DNA from 2 places in the Streptomyces sp. NPDC093598 genome. Region 2 is predicted to be linked to the other one. Evidence: riboswitches for the same ligand, from Rfam matches in the RefSeq annotation. Region 2 holds a riboswitch; the other holds the start of a gene.

Region 1 (6,521 bases), on a different contig from region 2:
GCTGGCGGGGCTCACGGTGAAGCTGCACGCCGCGCTGGTGCAGACGGCGCTCGGGGTGCGGCTGCCCTGACGGGGCCCGGTGCCCGGGGGCCGGATCAGGCGCCTCATCCCGGCCCGACTACCCAAACGTCCCGAGCACGGCCTAGGGTTGCTGTGTGAACGAGCTCGATGTCGTAGGTGTCCGGGTCGAGATGCCCTCCAACCAACCGATCGTGCTGCTGCGTGAAGTGGGAGGCGACCGTTACCTCCCCATCTGGATCGGACCGGGGGAGGCGACGGCGATCGCCTTCGCCCAGCAGGGCATGGCTCCCGCGCGGCCGCTGACCCACGACCTGTTCAAGGACGTGCTGGAAGCGGTCGGCCAGGAGCTCACGGAAGTGCGCATCACGGACCTGCGTGAGGGCGTCTTCTACGCGGAGCTGGTCTTTGCCAGCGGCGTCGAGGTGAGCGCCCGCCCGTCCGACGCCATAGCGCTCGCGCTGCGCACCGGGACGCCGATCTACGGCAGTGACACGGTGCTCGACGACGCCGGTATCGCGATCCCGGACGAGCAGGAGGACGAGGTGGAGAAGTTCCGCGAGTTCCTCGACCAGATCTCCCCGGAGGACTTCGGCAGCAGCAGTCAGTGAGCCGCGCGGTCGGCGGCAGGAATCTCAGAGGCGTGTGGGCGGCCCGGCGGACGATGTGGTCCGCGGCAGGGCCGCCCGCCGTATGTGTCACGGGTGAAATGCCCGCATGTGCCGGTGGCGAGTGAGAGCGTCACACGGCCCGTGCCGAAGGCATTCGGCTAGCCTTTCCCCGCGGCGGGGCACGGGAAACCACTCTCAGGGTGATTATCACTCGGCGTGGCGAGTGTGGCGATCGTTGACGCACCCCTGGTGACTGCCTACCGTCGAGAAGGCAGGTCAAGGACGGAGGTCGGCGTGAGAAGCAGCGGCGACGGTACGGCTGGGGGCGGCCCCGAGCGCAGTCTCAGGGCGAGCGGTCCGTACCCTCCCCCCGGCTCACGGCCCCTCCCGGGTGGAGGGTGCCCCCAGCCCGGTGGCGCGGCCGATCACGCTCCGCAGCGGCCGACGGCGGTGCCGAGCAGCGGAGGGACGACGTCCATGGCGTCCGAGCAGATCGGCTATCGCGGCCCCACGGCCTGTGCGGCCGCCGGTATCACCTACCGCCAACTGGACTACTGGGCCCGCACGGGGCTCGTCGAGCCGAGCGTGCGCCCCGCCTACGGGTCCGGGACGCAGCGGCTGTACAGCTTCCGGGACGTGGTCGTCCTGAAGATCGTCAAGCGGTTCCTCGACACCGGGGTGTCGCTGCAGAACATCCGCACGGCGGTCCAGCACCTCAGGGAACGCGGTTTCAGCGACCTGGAGCGCATGACGCTGATGAGCGACGGCGCGACGGTCTACGAGTGCACCTCGCCCGACGAGGTCCATGCCCTGCTCCAGGGAGGCCAGGGCGTGTTCGGGATCGCCGTGGGCGTGGTGTGGCGGGACGTCGAGAGCGCGCTGTCCCAGCTGCACGGCGAGCGGATCGACACCGGCGAGACCCTGGTCGGGCCCAATCCGGCGGACGAACTGGCGCGTCGGCGGAACCGCGCTGTCTGAGCCGCCCGGCAGCGCGGGGCGCACGTGGCCGCAGGAGGCCGGACGTTTCCGCGCCGGGCCGTAAGCGGTTTCCCGTGGGGCCGGCAGGGCAGTCGCGCGGGGCGTTGTCAGTGGCGTAGGGCAGCATCGGAGGTGTGAGAACCGCGCCCACGATCCTGCATCTCGACATGGATGCCTTCTTCGCCTCGGTGGAGCAGGCGTCCAAGCCGAGTCTGCGCGGGAAGGCCGTGGTCGTGGGCGGGCTCGGACCGCGAGGCGTGGTGGCGACCGCCTCGTACGAGGCGCGGGTCTTCGGGGTGCATTCGGCGATGCCCATGGGGCAGGCCCGGCGGCTCGCGCCCAACGCCGCGTACCTCGTGCCGCGCTTCACCTTCTACCGGTCGATCAGCGAGCGCGTGATGGAGCTGCTGCGTGCGCTGTCGCCGCTGGTGGAGCCGCTGAGCCTGGACGAGGCGTTCGTGGACCTGGAGGCCGGGGGAGTGGCCTGGGACGAGCGGTCGGCGCGGCTGGCCGGGGTGAAGCTGCGCGCGGACATCCGGGCCGCTACGGGGCTCACGGGGTCGGTGGGGCTCGCCGCCTCCAAGATGCTCGCGAAGATCGCCTCGGAGGAAGCCAAGCCCGACGGGCTGGTGGTGATCGAGCCGGGGACCGAGCGGGCGATGCTGGGGCCGATGTCGGTGCGGACGCTGCCCGGGGTGGGGCCGGCGACGGGTGACCACCTGCGGCGGGCGGGGATCACCACGGTCGAGGAGATCGTCGAGGCGGGTGAGGACGAGCTGGTCCGGCTGCTGGGGAAGGCGCACGGGCATGGTCTGTACGCCATGGCCCTGGCGCGGGACGACCGGCCCGTGGTGGCGGAGCGCGAGGCGAAGTCGGTGTCGGTCGAGGACACCTACGACGTGGACATCCACGACCGGACGCGGGTCGGGCTGGAGGTGCAGCGGCTCGCCGAGCGGTGCGTGCGGCGACTGCGCGGAGCCGGGTTGTCGGGCCGGACCATCGTCCTGAAGGTGCGGCGCTACGACTTCTCGACGCTCACCCGGTCCGAGACGCTGCGCGGGCCGACGGACGATCCGGCGGTGATCCGTGAGGCGGCGGGCAGATTGCTGGACTCGGTCGACACGACGGGCGGGGTGCGGCTGCTGGGGGTGGGCGTCAGTGGGCTCGCCGACTACACACAGGAAGACCTGTTCGCGCAGGCGGCGGGGGAGCGGACGGTCGCGGAGGGCCCGGTCGAGGAGCCCTCCGCCGCGCCGGCCGAGGAGCGGCCGTCGCTCGCCGAGCGCAGATGGCCTGCCGGGCACGACGTGCGGCACGCCGAGTTCGGCCACGGATGGGTGCAGGGCAGCGGCCTGGGGCGGGTCACCGTCCGCTTCGAGACGCCCTCCTCGGAGCCCGGGCGCGTGCGGACCTTCCGGGTCGACGATCCGGAGCTGGAGGCGGCGGATCCGTTGCCGTTGGTGTTACGAGGGCCGGAAGCGGGAGGCGGGGCCCCCGGGGCGGGGTCTCAGGCCGTCTCGTCGGTGCCCGCCAGCTTGCCGAAGTCGTGGTCCGGCAGCGGGGGCGGGGCGGCGACGTCGAGGCCGTAGTGGTGGTAGAGCTGCAGTTCCTGCTCGGGTGAGAGATGGCGGCCCACGCCGAAGTCGGGGGCGTCCTTGATCAGGGCGCGGTCGAAGGGGACGTGGAGGGCGCCCTCGATCAGTTCGCTCGGCTCCAGGGGGACGAAAGCGTCCCTGCTGAACAGGCCGGTCCGTATGGCCGCCCACTCCGGTTCGCCGGTGGCGTCGTCGAGGTAGACCTCGTCGATCGTGCCGATCCTGGTCCCGTTGCGGTCGAACGCCTTGCGGCCGATCAGGTTGCGCGGATCGATATCGGTTCGCACGGGCCCTCCACATGGTCGCACCTCATCCGTAAGCACTACAAAACGGCACAAGCGGGGATGCGGCCACTCGAAGGTTCGTGCGTTGACCTCGCTGGTACGCTGGCAGCGGCTGTTGACCCCGTGCGGGAGAGTCCTCCAGACACCATCGGAGGCGCCGAAGGAGCAAATCCTCCCCGGAATCTCTCAGGCTCACGTACCGCACGGACGAGGTCACTCTGGAAAGCAGGGCGGGTGTCGACGGCTTCCGCTCTCACCGACGGTGAAAGCCGGACGTCTTCGGGCGCTCCGGTGAAGCTCTCAGGTTGAGATGACAGAGGGGGAGGCCGTCCGGGTACCCGCGCCGTGGTGCCCCTCGAAGGTCGTGTCGACCAGGAGGCCTCCGCAATGACCGCCCACCGCATTCCGCTCTCCGAGCTCGAAGAGGCAGTCCCCTTCGAGCAGCGCCACATCGGCCCCGACCACGAGGCCTGCGCCAAGATGCTCGCGCAGGTCGGCTACGGCTCGCTGGACGAACTCACCACCGCCGCGGTCCCGGCCGTGATCGCGAGCGCCGAGGCACTGGACCTGCCGGGTGCCCGCAGTGAGGCGGAGGTGATCGCCGAGCTGCGCTCCCTCGCCGACCGCAACCAGGTCCTCGGCTCGATGATCGGCCTCGGGTACTACGGCACGTTCACGCCGCCGGTCGTCCTGCGCAACGTCATGGAGAACCCGTCCTGGTACACGGCCTACACGCCGTACCAGCCGGAGATCTCGCAGGGCCGGCTCGAGGCGCTGCTCAACTTCCAGACGATGGTCGCCGATCTGACCGGACTGCCGACCTCCGGTGCCTCCCTGCTCGACGAGGGCACCGCGGCCGCCGAGGCCATGGCGCTGTCGCGGCGTCTGGGCAAGAACAAGAAGGGCCTGTTCCTGGTCGACGCGGACGCGCTGCCGCAGACCATCGCCGTGATCCAGACCCGCGCGGAGCCGACGGGCGTCGAGGTCGTCGTCGCCGACCTCGGCGACGGCATCCCCGCCGAGGTCGCCGAGCGCGAGATCAACGGCGTGCTGATCCAGTACCCGGGCGCCTCCGGTGCCGTGCGGGACATCAAGCCGGTCATCGACCGGGCGCACGAGCTCGGGGCGCTCGTCACCGTCGCCGCCGATCTGCTGGCGCTGACGCTGCTGAAGTCGCCCGGTGAGCTCGGGGCGGACATCGCGGTCGGCACGACGCAGCGCTTCGGTGTGCCGATGGGCTTCGGCGGACCGCACGCCGGTTACATGGCGGTCCAGGACAAGATGGCGCGCAGCCTGCCCGGGCGGCTGGTCGGCGTCTCCGTGGACGCCGACGGGAACAAGGCCTACCGGCTGGCGCTGCAGACCCGTGAGCAGCACATCCGCCGGGAGAAGGCCACCAGCAACATCTGCACCGCTCAGGTGCTGCTCGCCGTCATGGCGGGCATGTACGCCGTCTACCACGGCCCGGAGGGCCTGAAGGGCATCGCGCGGCGCACCCACCGGTACGCCACCGTCCTCGCCGCCGGGCTGGCGAACGGCGGCGTCGAGGTCGTGCACGGCGCCTACTTCGACACCCTGACCGTGCGGGTCGAGGGCCGCGCCGCCGAGGTCGTGGCCGCCGCCCGGGACAACGGGGTCAACCTGCGTCTCGTCGACGCCGACCACGTCTCGATCGCCTGCGACGAGACCACGACGCGTGCCCAGCTGCGGGCCGTGTGGGCCGCCTTCGGGGTCGAGGGTGTCGTCGAGGCGCTGGACGCGGCCACGGAGGAGGGGCTTCCGCACGCCCTGCTGCGGACCGACGACTACCTGACGCACCCCGTCTTCCACCAGCACCGCTCCGAGACCGCCATGCTGCGCTACCTGCGCCGGCTGGCCGACCGCGACTACGCGCTCGACCGGGGCATGATCCCGCTGGGCTCCTGCACCATGAAGCTCAACGCGACCACGGAGATGGAGCCGGTCACCTGGCCCGAGTTCGGGCAGCTGCACCCCTTCGCGCCCGCCGAGCAGGCCGCGGGCTACCTCACGCTCATCCATGAGCTGGAGGACCGGCTCGCCGAGGTCACCGGCTACGACAAGGTGTCCCTCCAGCCGAACGCCGGGTCACAGGGCGAGCTGGCCGGTCTGCTCGCCGTCCGCGGGTACCACCGGGCCAACGGGGACGAGCAGCGCACCGTGTGCCTGATCCCGTCGTCCGCGCACGGCACCAACGCCGCCAGCGCGGTGATGGCGGGCATGAAGGTCGTCGTCGTGAAGACCGCCGAGGACGGCGAGATCGACGTCGAGGACCTGCGGGCGAAGATCGAGCAGCACCGCGACGAGCTGGCCGTGCTGATGATCACGTACCCGTCCACGCACGGTGTGTTCGAGGAGCACGTCGCCGACATCTGCGCGCAGGTGCACGAGGCGGGCGGGCAGGTCTACGTCGACGGGGCCAACCTCAACGCGCTCGTCGGGCTCGCCAAGCCCGGGCACTTCGGCGGCGACGTCTCGCACCTGAACCTGCACAAGACCTTCTGCATCCCGCACGGCGGCGGCGGTCCCGGCGTCGGCCCGGTCGCGGTGCGCGAGCACCTCGCCCCCTACCTGCCGAACCACCCCCTGCAGCCCGAGGCGGGCCCGGAGACGGGCGTCGGTCCCATCTCCGCGGCGCCGTGGGGCTCCGCCGGCATCCTCCCGATCTCGTGGGCGTACGTCCGGCTCATGGGCGGTGAGGGGCTGAAGCGGGCCACGCAGGTGGCCGTGCTCAGTGCCAACTACATCGCCAAGCGGCTGGAGCCGCACTACCCGGTGCTTTACACCGGCCCCGGCGGTCTCGTCGCCCACGAGTGCATCATCGACCTGCGGCCCCTGACCAAGGCGACCGGAGTGAGCGTCGACGACATCGCCAAGCGGCTGATCGACTACGGCTTCCACGCGCCGACCATGTCGTTCCCGGTGGCCGGGACGCTGATGATCGAGCCGACGGAGTCCGAGGACCTGGCCGAGCTGGACCGGTTCTGCGAGGCGATGATCGCCATCCGCGCGGAGAT
Region 2 (6,521 bases):
GGAGGCGTTCTCCTTGAAGAGCATGCCGATCGCGCCCGCGGCGAGCAGGAAGCGGACCACGCCCTCCTCGTCGGCGCCCGGCACGAAGTTCATGTAGTAGTGCAGGACCGCCGGGATGATGCCGGCGGCGCCGTTGGTGGGGGCGGTGACGACCCGGCCGCCCGCGGCGTTCTCCTCGTTGACCGCCATGGCGTAGAGGGTGATCCACTCCATGGAGAGGGCCAGCGGGTCGCCCTCGGAGCGCAGCTTGCGCGCGGTGTTCGCGGCCCGGCGGCGCACCTTGAGACCGCCCGGCAGGATGCCTTCCTGGGACAGCCCGCGCGCCACGCAGTCCCGCATCACCTGCCAGATCTCCAGCAGGCCTTCGCGGATCTCCTCCTCGGTGCGCCAGGCCCGCTCGTTCTCCAGCATCAGCGCGGAGATCGACAGGCCCGTCTCCTCGGTCAGGCGCAGCAGCTCGTCGCCGGTGCGGAAGGGGTACTTCAGCACGGTGTCGTCGAGTTTGATGCGGTCCGCGCCGACCGCGTCCTCGTCGACGACGAAGCCGCCGCCGACCGAGTAGTACGTCTTGGTCAGCAGTTCCTCGCCCGAGGCGTCGTACGCCCACAACGTCATGCCGTTCGCGTGGTACGGCAGGGCCTTGCGGCGGTGCAGGACCATGTCGTCGTCGAAGGAGAACGCGATCTCGTGCTCGCCGAGCAGGTTCAGCCGCCCGCCGGACTTGATCGCCTCCACCCGCTCGTCCGCGCTCGCCACGTCCACCGTGCGCGGCGAGTCGCCCTCCAGGCCGAGCAGCACCGCCTTGGGTGTGCCGTGACCGTGCCCGGTGGCGCCGAGCGAGCCGTACAGTTCCGCGCGGACCTTCGCGGTCGGCGCCAGCAGCTCCTCGTTGCGCAGCCGCCGGGCGAACATCCGGGCCGCCCGCATCGGGCCGACGGTGTGCGAGCTGGACGGGCCGATGCCGATCGAGAACAGGTCGAAGACCGAGATGGCCACGGGGGAACTCCTGACTACGGGGTGGTGCAGAGGGGGTGGGTGCCGCGCCTGCTGGTGGCCGACGCGGCACCCGAAAGGTTTCTTCGTTACGTGTTCAGACCCGGGTACAGCGGGTGCTTGTCGGCCAGTCCCTTCACCCGGGCCTTGAGGGCCTCCGCGTCGTACGACGGCTTCAGCGCCTCGGCGATGACGTCCGCGACCTCAGCGAAGTCCTCGGTCTCGAACCCGCGGGTGGCCAGGGCCGGTGTGCCGATCCGCAGACCGGACGTCACCATCGGCGGACGCGGGTCGTTCGGGATCGCGTTCCGGTTGACCGTGATGCCCACCTCGTGGAGGCGGTCCTCGGCCTGCTGGCCGTCCAGCTCCGAGTGGCGCAGGTCGACCAGGACCAGGTGCACGTCCGTGCCGCCGGACAGGACGTCCACGCCCACGGCCCGGACGTCGTCCTTCACCAGACGCTCGGCCAGGATGCGGGCACCCTCCAGCGTACGGCGCTGGCGCTCCTTGAAGTCCTCCGAGGCGGCGACCTTGAAGGCGACCGCCTTGGCGGCGATCACATGCTCCAGCGGGCCGCCCTGCTGACCGGGGAAGACAGCGGAGTTGATCTTCTTGGCCAGTTCGGCCGTGGAGAGGATCACACCGCCGCGCGGGCCGCCGAGGGTCTTGTGGGTCGTGGTGGTGACCACGTGCGCGTGCGGCACCGGGTTGGGGTGCAGCCCGGCCGCGACCAGCCCGGCGAAGTGGGCCATGTCGACCATCAGGTACGCGCCGACCTCGTCCGCGATCCGGCGGAACTCCGCGAAGTCCAGCTGCCGCGGGTACGCCGACCAGCCGGCGACGATCAGCTTCGGCTTCGACTCCTTCGCCAGCCGCTCCACCTCGGCCATGTCGACCCGGCCGTCCTCGCCCACGTGGTAGGCGACGACGTCGTAGAGCTTGCCGGAGAAGTTGATCTTCATGCCGTGGGTCAGGTGCCCGCCGTGGGCGAGGTTCAGACCCATGATGGTGTCGCCCGGCTTGAGCAGCGCGAACATCGCGGCCGCGTTGGCCTGGGCGCCCGAGTGCGGCTGCACGTTGGCGTGCTCGGCGCCGAACAGCTCCTTGACGCGGTCGATCGCGATCTGCTCGACCACGTCGACGTGCTCACAGCCGCCGTAGTAGCGGCGGCCCGGGTAGCCCTCGGCGTACTTGTTGGTGAGGACCGAGCCCTGCGCCTCCATGACCGCGACCGGCGCGAAGTTCTCCGACGCGATCATCTCGAGGGTGGACTGCTGGCGGTGCAGCTCGGCGTCGACCGCCGCGGCGACGGCCGGGTCGAGCTCGTGCAGGGGTGTGTTCAGGACGGACATACGACTCCTCATCCGGCGGAGAACGCGGTGTACTCGTCGGCGGAGAGCAGGTCGCCCGGCTCGTCCGTGACGCGCACCTTGAACAGCCAGCCGCCCTCGAAGGGGGCCGAGTTCACCAGCGACGGGTCGTTCACGACGTCCTCGTTGACCTCGGTGACCTCACCGGACACGGGGGAGTACAGGTCGGACACCGACTTGGTCGACTCCAGTTCGCCGCAGGTCTCGCCGGCGGACACCGAGTCACCGACCTCGGGAAGCTGGACGAACACGACATCGCCGAGCGCGTTGGCCGCGTGCTCCGTGATGCCGACCGTCGAGACGCCGTCCTCGGCGGCCGACAGCCACTCGTGCTCCTTGCTGTAGCGCAGCTCTTTGGGGTTGCTCATGGCCTGGATTCTCCTGTACGCGCGGGAGTGCTGTGGAAGGGGGACTGCTGGTGAGCTGGGACGACGGGCACGGGGTCGCTGCCGCGGCCCTCCGGCCAGTGTCTACTTCTGGCGCTTGTAGAACGGCAGCGCCACGACCTCGTACGGCTCGTGACTGCCCCGGATGTCCACGCCCACGCCGGTCGTGCCGGGCGCGGCGTGCGTGGCGTCGACGTACGCCATCGCGATCGGCCTGCCGAGGGTGGGGGAGGGGGCGCCGGAGGTGACCTCGCCGATCACCTCGCCGCCGGCGACGACCGCGTACCCGGCGCGCGGGACCCGGCGGCCCTCGGCGATCAGGCCGACCAGCACGCGCGGAGGGTTCTGCTCGGCGCGGGCGGCGGCCTCGCGCAGGGCGTCGCGCCCCACGAAGTCGCCCTCCTTCTCGAACTTCACCACCCGGCCGAGCCCGGCGTCGAAGGGGGTGAGGGAGGTGCTCAGCTCGTGCCCGTACAGCGGCATGCCCGCCTCCAGGCGCAGCGTGTCGCGGCAGGACAGCCCGCACGGGACCAGCCCGACGCCCTCGCCGGCCTTGGTCAGGGCCTGCCACAGCTCGACGGCGTGCTCCGGCTTCACGAACAGCTCGAAGCCGTCCTCGCCGGTGTAGCCGGTCCGGGCGATCAGGGCCGGGACGCCCGCCACCGTGCCGGGCAGCCCGGCGTAGTACTTCAGGCCGTCGAGGTCGGCGTCGGTCAGGGACTTGAGGATCCCCGGCGACTGCGGGCCCTGTACGGCGATCAGCGCGTAGGCGTCCCGGTCGTCGCGCACCTCGGCGTCGAAGCCGGCGGCCCGCTCGGTCAGCGCGTCCAGCACGACCTGGGCGTTGGAGGCGTTGGCGACGACCATGTACTCGGTCTCGCCCAGCCGGTAGACGATCAGGTCGTCGAGGATGCCGCCGTCGGCCCGGCAGATCATGGTGTAGCGGGCGCGGCCCGGCCTCACGCCGCCGATGTTGCCCACCAGGGCGAAGTCCAGCAGGGCGGCGGCCTGCGGCCCGGTGACGGTGATCTCGCCCATGTGGGAGAGGTCGAACAGCCCGGCCTTCGTGCGCACGGCGGTGTGCTCGTCGCGCTCGGAGCCGTAGCGCAGGGGCATGTCCCAGCCGGCGAAGTCGGTCATCGTCGCGCCGAGCGACCGATGCAAGGCATCGAGCGCGGTGTGACGGAGTTCTCCTGTACTGCTCATCGGTCGGTCGTCTCCAAGGGGCATGACGGGCGAGGTCGTTCCTCCCCATCTGTCATCGGAACCTGAGAGGTTCGCCATGACCGCACGGGTCCATGGCTTGCACCTTGGGTGGAGCCACATCCCCGTCCTGGACAGGGGGCGGCCCGCTTTTCAGATGTGCCTCGCCCGCGCGGTAACGGGGCCTGAGAGATTCAAGGGAGGGACTTGCTCCTTCGGCGCCCCAGCGTCTGCGGTGCTGGGAACTCTCCCGCGCGGATTCAAACGGCCGGTATGCAGTTGGCGCGCACATCATTGCACGCATCCTTCCGGCGCGGCAGGGGGACCTTTCACAGGGAGTGCACGAGTCCCGCCCGCCGGACACCGCGACCTGTAGCAGCCCTGTTGCAGGACAAGCACGGAAATGAGAGGCCTGCGGCATTACCTTCTCTTTACACTCGGCGGGGATGGGACTCCGTACCTGGCCCCAGGGGAGGACGATCACGGTGAACAGGACCACCGCGTACGCGACGACGGGCATCGCGCTGCCCGAGCAGCCGGCCGCCGCTCCGGTCCGGGCGGTTCGCGCTCCGGTGCCGGCGCCGGTCGTCCGCGACCTGCGCGACCGCGCCGGACGCGGGCCGCGCGCGCTGCTGTTCGGCCCCCGCGACCTCGTCGTGATCACGGGCCTGCCCGGCAGCGGCAAGTCCACGCTGATGCGGCGTACGGTGCCGGGCCGGCGCGTCGACTCGCAGGACACCCGCGACCGCTGGGAGCGCCGCATGCCGCGTGCCCTGCCGTACGCGCTCTACCGCCCGCTCGTCCGCCTCGCCCACTACGCCGGGCTGCGTCGCGCCCTGCGCTCGGGAGAGGGCGTCGTCGTGCACGACTGCGGCACCCAGGCCTGGGTCCGCCGCTGGCTCGCCCGCGAGGCCCGCCGCCGCGGCGGCACACTCCACCTGCTGCTGCTCGACGTCACCCCCGAGCAGGCCCTGGCCGGCCAGCGCGACCGGGGCCGAGGCGTCTCGCGCTACGCGTTCCTGCGCCACCGGGCGGCGAGCACCCGCCTCCTGCGCGCGGTGGAACGCGGCGACCTTCCCGCCGGCTGCGGTTCGGCCGTCCTCGCCGACCGGGACGCGGCGAACACCCTCCACAGAATCGGTTTCACGGGCTGACGGGCCGGGGCGGCGCGCCGGGGCCGGGGGCGACGGCCCGCGCACGCGCGTCGCCCGCCGGCGACCCACGGCCCGGCCTCCGGGCCGACCGCCGGTGATCCTGCACCGTGGTTCTTGCGCCCCCCCCGCCGCGTCCTGCGCGCCGCGGTCCGCCCACTGTCCACCGCCGACCCGCGCCAAGGCCTCCCGGCCCGCCCGCCCGCGCCCGTCCCCTGTGGCCGACTCCTGCGCCCGGTTGCCCGTGCCTGTCCACCGTCGCCGCCTCCTGCGCCCGGCCCCTGCGCCCGGCCTCCCGGCCGGCCATCCGCGTCCCTCATCCCCGCCTCCTGCGCCCGCCCGCCCGCGTCCGTCCGCCGCCTCCGACCCCAAGCCCGACCCCTGGGTCCGTCCGCCGCCCCGGCCACACCCCGACCTCCGCCCCCGGCCACCCCCCTTCCGCTGCCCGGCCTCCCCGCGCCGGTGAGCCGTTAGCCTTTTGGGCCACAGCAGTGGTTTCAGGCAGGCGGTAGGCAGATGGACTTCCCGGCGGACTTCTCCGCGGACTTTCCGGCGCAGACGCAGACCCACCCGCACGGCGGTTGGCCCGGCAACGAGTTGGAGGAGGTGCTCTCGGCCTCCCTCGGCGCCGGTCCGGCGGCCGGTGGGCGGATCGTCGAGGTGCTCGGCCGGAGCTTCGTGTGGATCCCGCTGCCCAACGGCGGCGGCCCGCACAGCGGTCCCCTCGACCTGCCCGGCATCGAGATCGACGGCCAGGCGTTCGTGCCGGTGTTCAGTTCCGAGGAGCAGTTCCGCCAGGTCGTCGGCTCCCACATGTCGTACACCATCGCGCCCGCCGTGGAGTTCGCCCGCGGCCTGCCCCCGCACGCGGGGATCGCCGTCAACCCGGGCGGTGTGGTGGGCATCCCGCTCCCGCCGCCCGCCGTGGCGGAGCTGTGCCGGGCCGGCCGGACCCCGCTGGACGGCCCCGCGAGCGGCGGCCGGGTCCGCCTCTTCGAGCCCGACTGGCAGGACGACCCGGTGGCTTTCCTGGCCGCCGCGGCCGCCGAGTTCGAGGCCACCGGCGTCGTCCTCACGGCCCGCCGCTGCCTCGCCGCCATCGAGACCGCCGACCCCGTGATGTTCGTGGGCGTCGAATTGTCCCAGTGGGAAGGCGACCTGCGCGCCCTCCCCCTGGAGGCCCTCAGCCGTGCCGTCACCGCCGTCCCGGCCCCCTGGCCGGTCAACCTGGTACTCCTGGACGTGACGGAGGATCCGGTGGGCGCCTGGATGCGGGACAGGGTCCGGCCCTTTTTCCAGCGGTAGGCCAGGACCCCAGGGGGCGCGGGGCAGTAGCATCATGCGGCTCCGCCGCGCGGGCGCGAGAACCACCCACGACCCGCGGCCGCGATACGACCCCAAGCTCCGATCACTCGCGC

Evidence for each region. A riboswitch is a leader RNA that binds a small molecule or an ion and turns the genes downstream of it on or off. The one in region 2 is predicted to bind glycine.
Region 1: it holds a riboswitch for glycine, as region 2 does, so the genes downstream of both, gcvP (aminomethyl-transferring glycine dehydrogenase) here and gcvT (glycine cleavage system aminomethyltransferase GcvT) in region 2, are expected to answer to the same signal.

The regions. Positions count from the first base shown of each region.
Region 1 is NZ_JBIWIV010000007.1:307,870-314,390, reverse strand. Features, by position in the region: gene ACIRDU_RS23105 (MerR family transcriptional regulator) at 1-70, shown strand, start outside; gene ACIRDU_RS23100 (bifunctional nuclease family protein) at 156-629, shown strand; gene ACIRDU_RS23095 (MerR family transcriptional regulator) at 924-1,607, shown strand; gene ACIRDU_RS23090 (DNA polymerase IV) at 1,742-3,196, shown strand; gene ACIRDU_RS23085 (PRC-barrel domain-containing protein) at 3,115-3,489, opposite strand; glycine riboswitch at 3,603-3,698, shown strand; gene gcvP (aminomethyl-transferring glycine dehydrogenase) at 3,874-6,521, shown strand, end outside.
Region 2 is NZ_JBIWIV010000022.1:28,932-35,452, forward strand. Features, by position in the region: gene ACIRDU_RS36155 (L-serine ammonia-lyase) at 1-996, opposite strand, end outside; gene glyA (serine hydroxymethyltransferase) at 1,083-2,345, opposite strand; gene gcvH (glycine cleavage system protein GcvH) at 2,354-2,731, opposite strand; gene gcvT (glycine cleavage system aminomethyltransferase GcvT) at 2,834-3,955, opposite strand; glycine riboswitch at 4,116-4,215, opposite strand; gene ACIRDU_RS36175 (AAA family ATPase) at 4,438-5,106, shown strand; gene ACIRDU_RS36180 (enhanced serine sensitivity protein SseB) at 5,620-6,408, shown strand.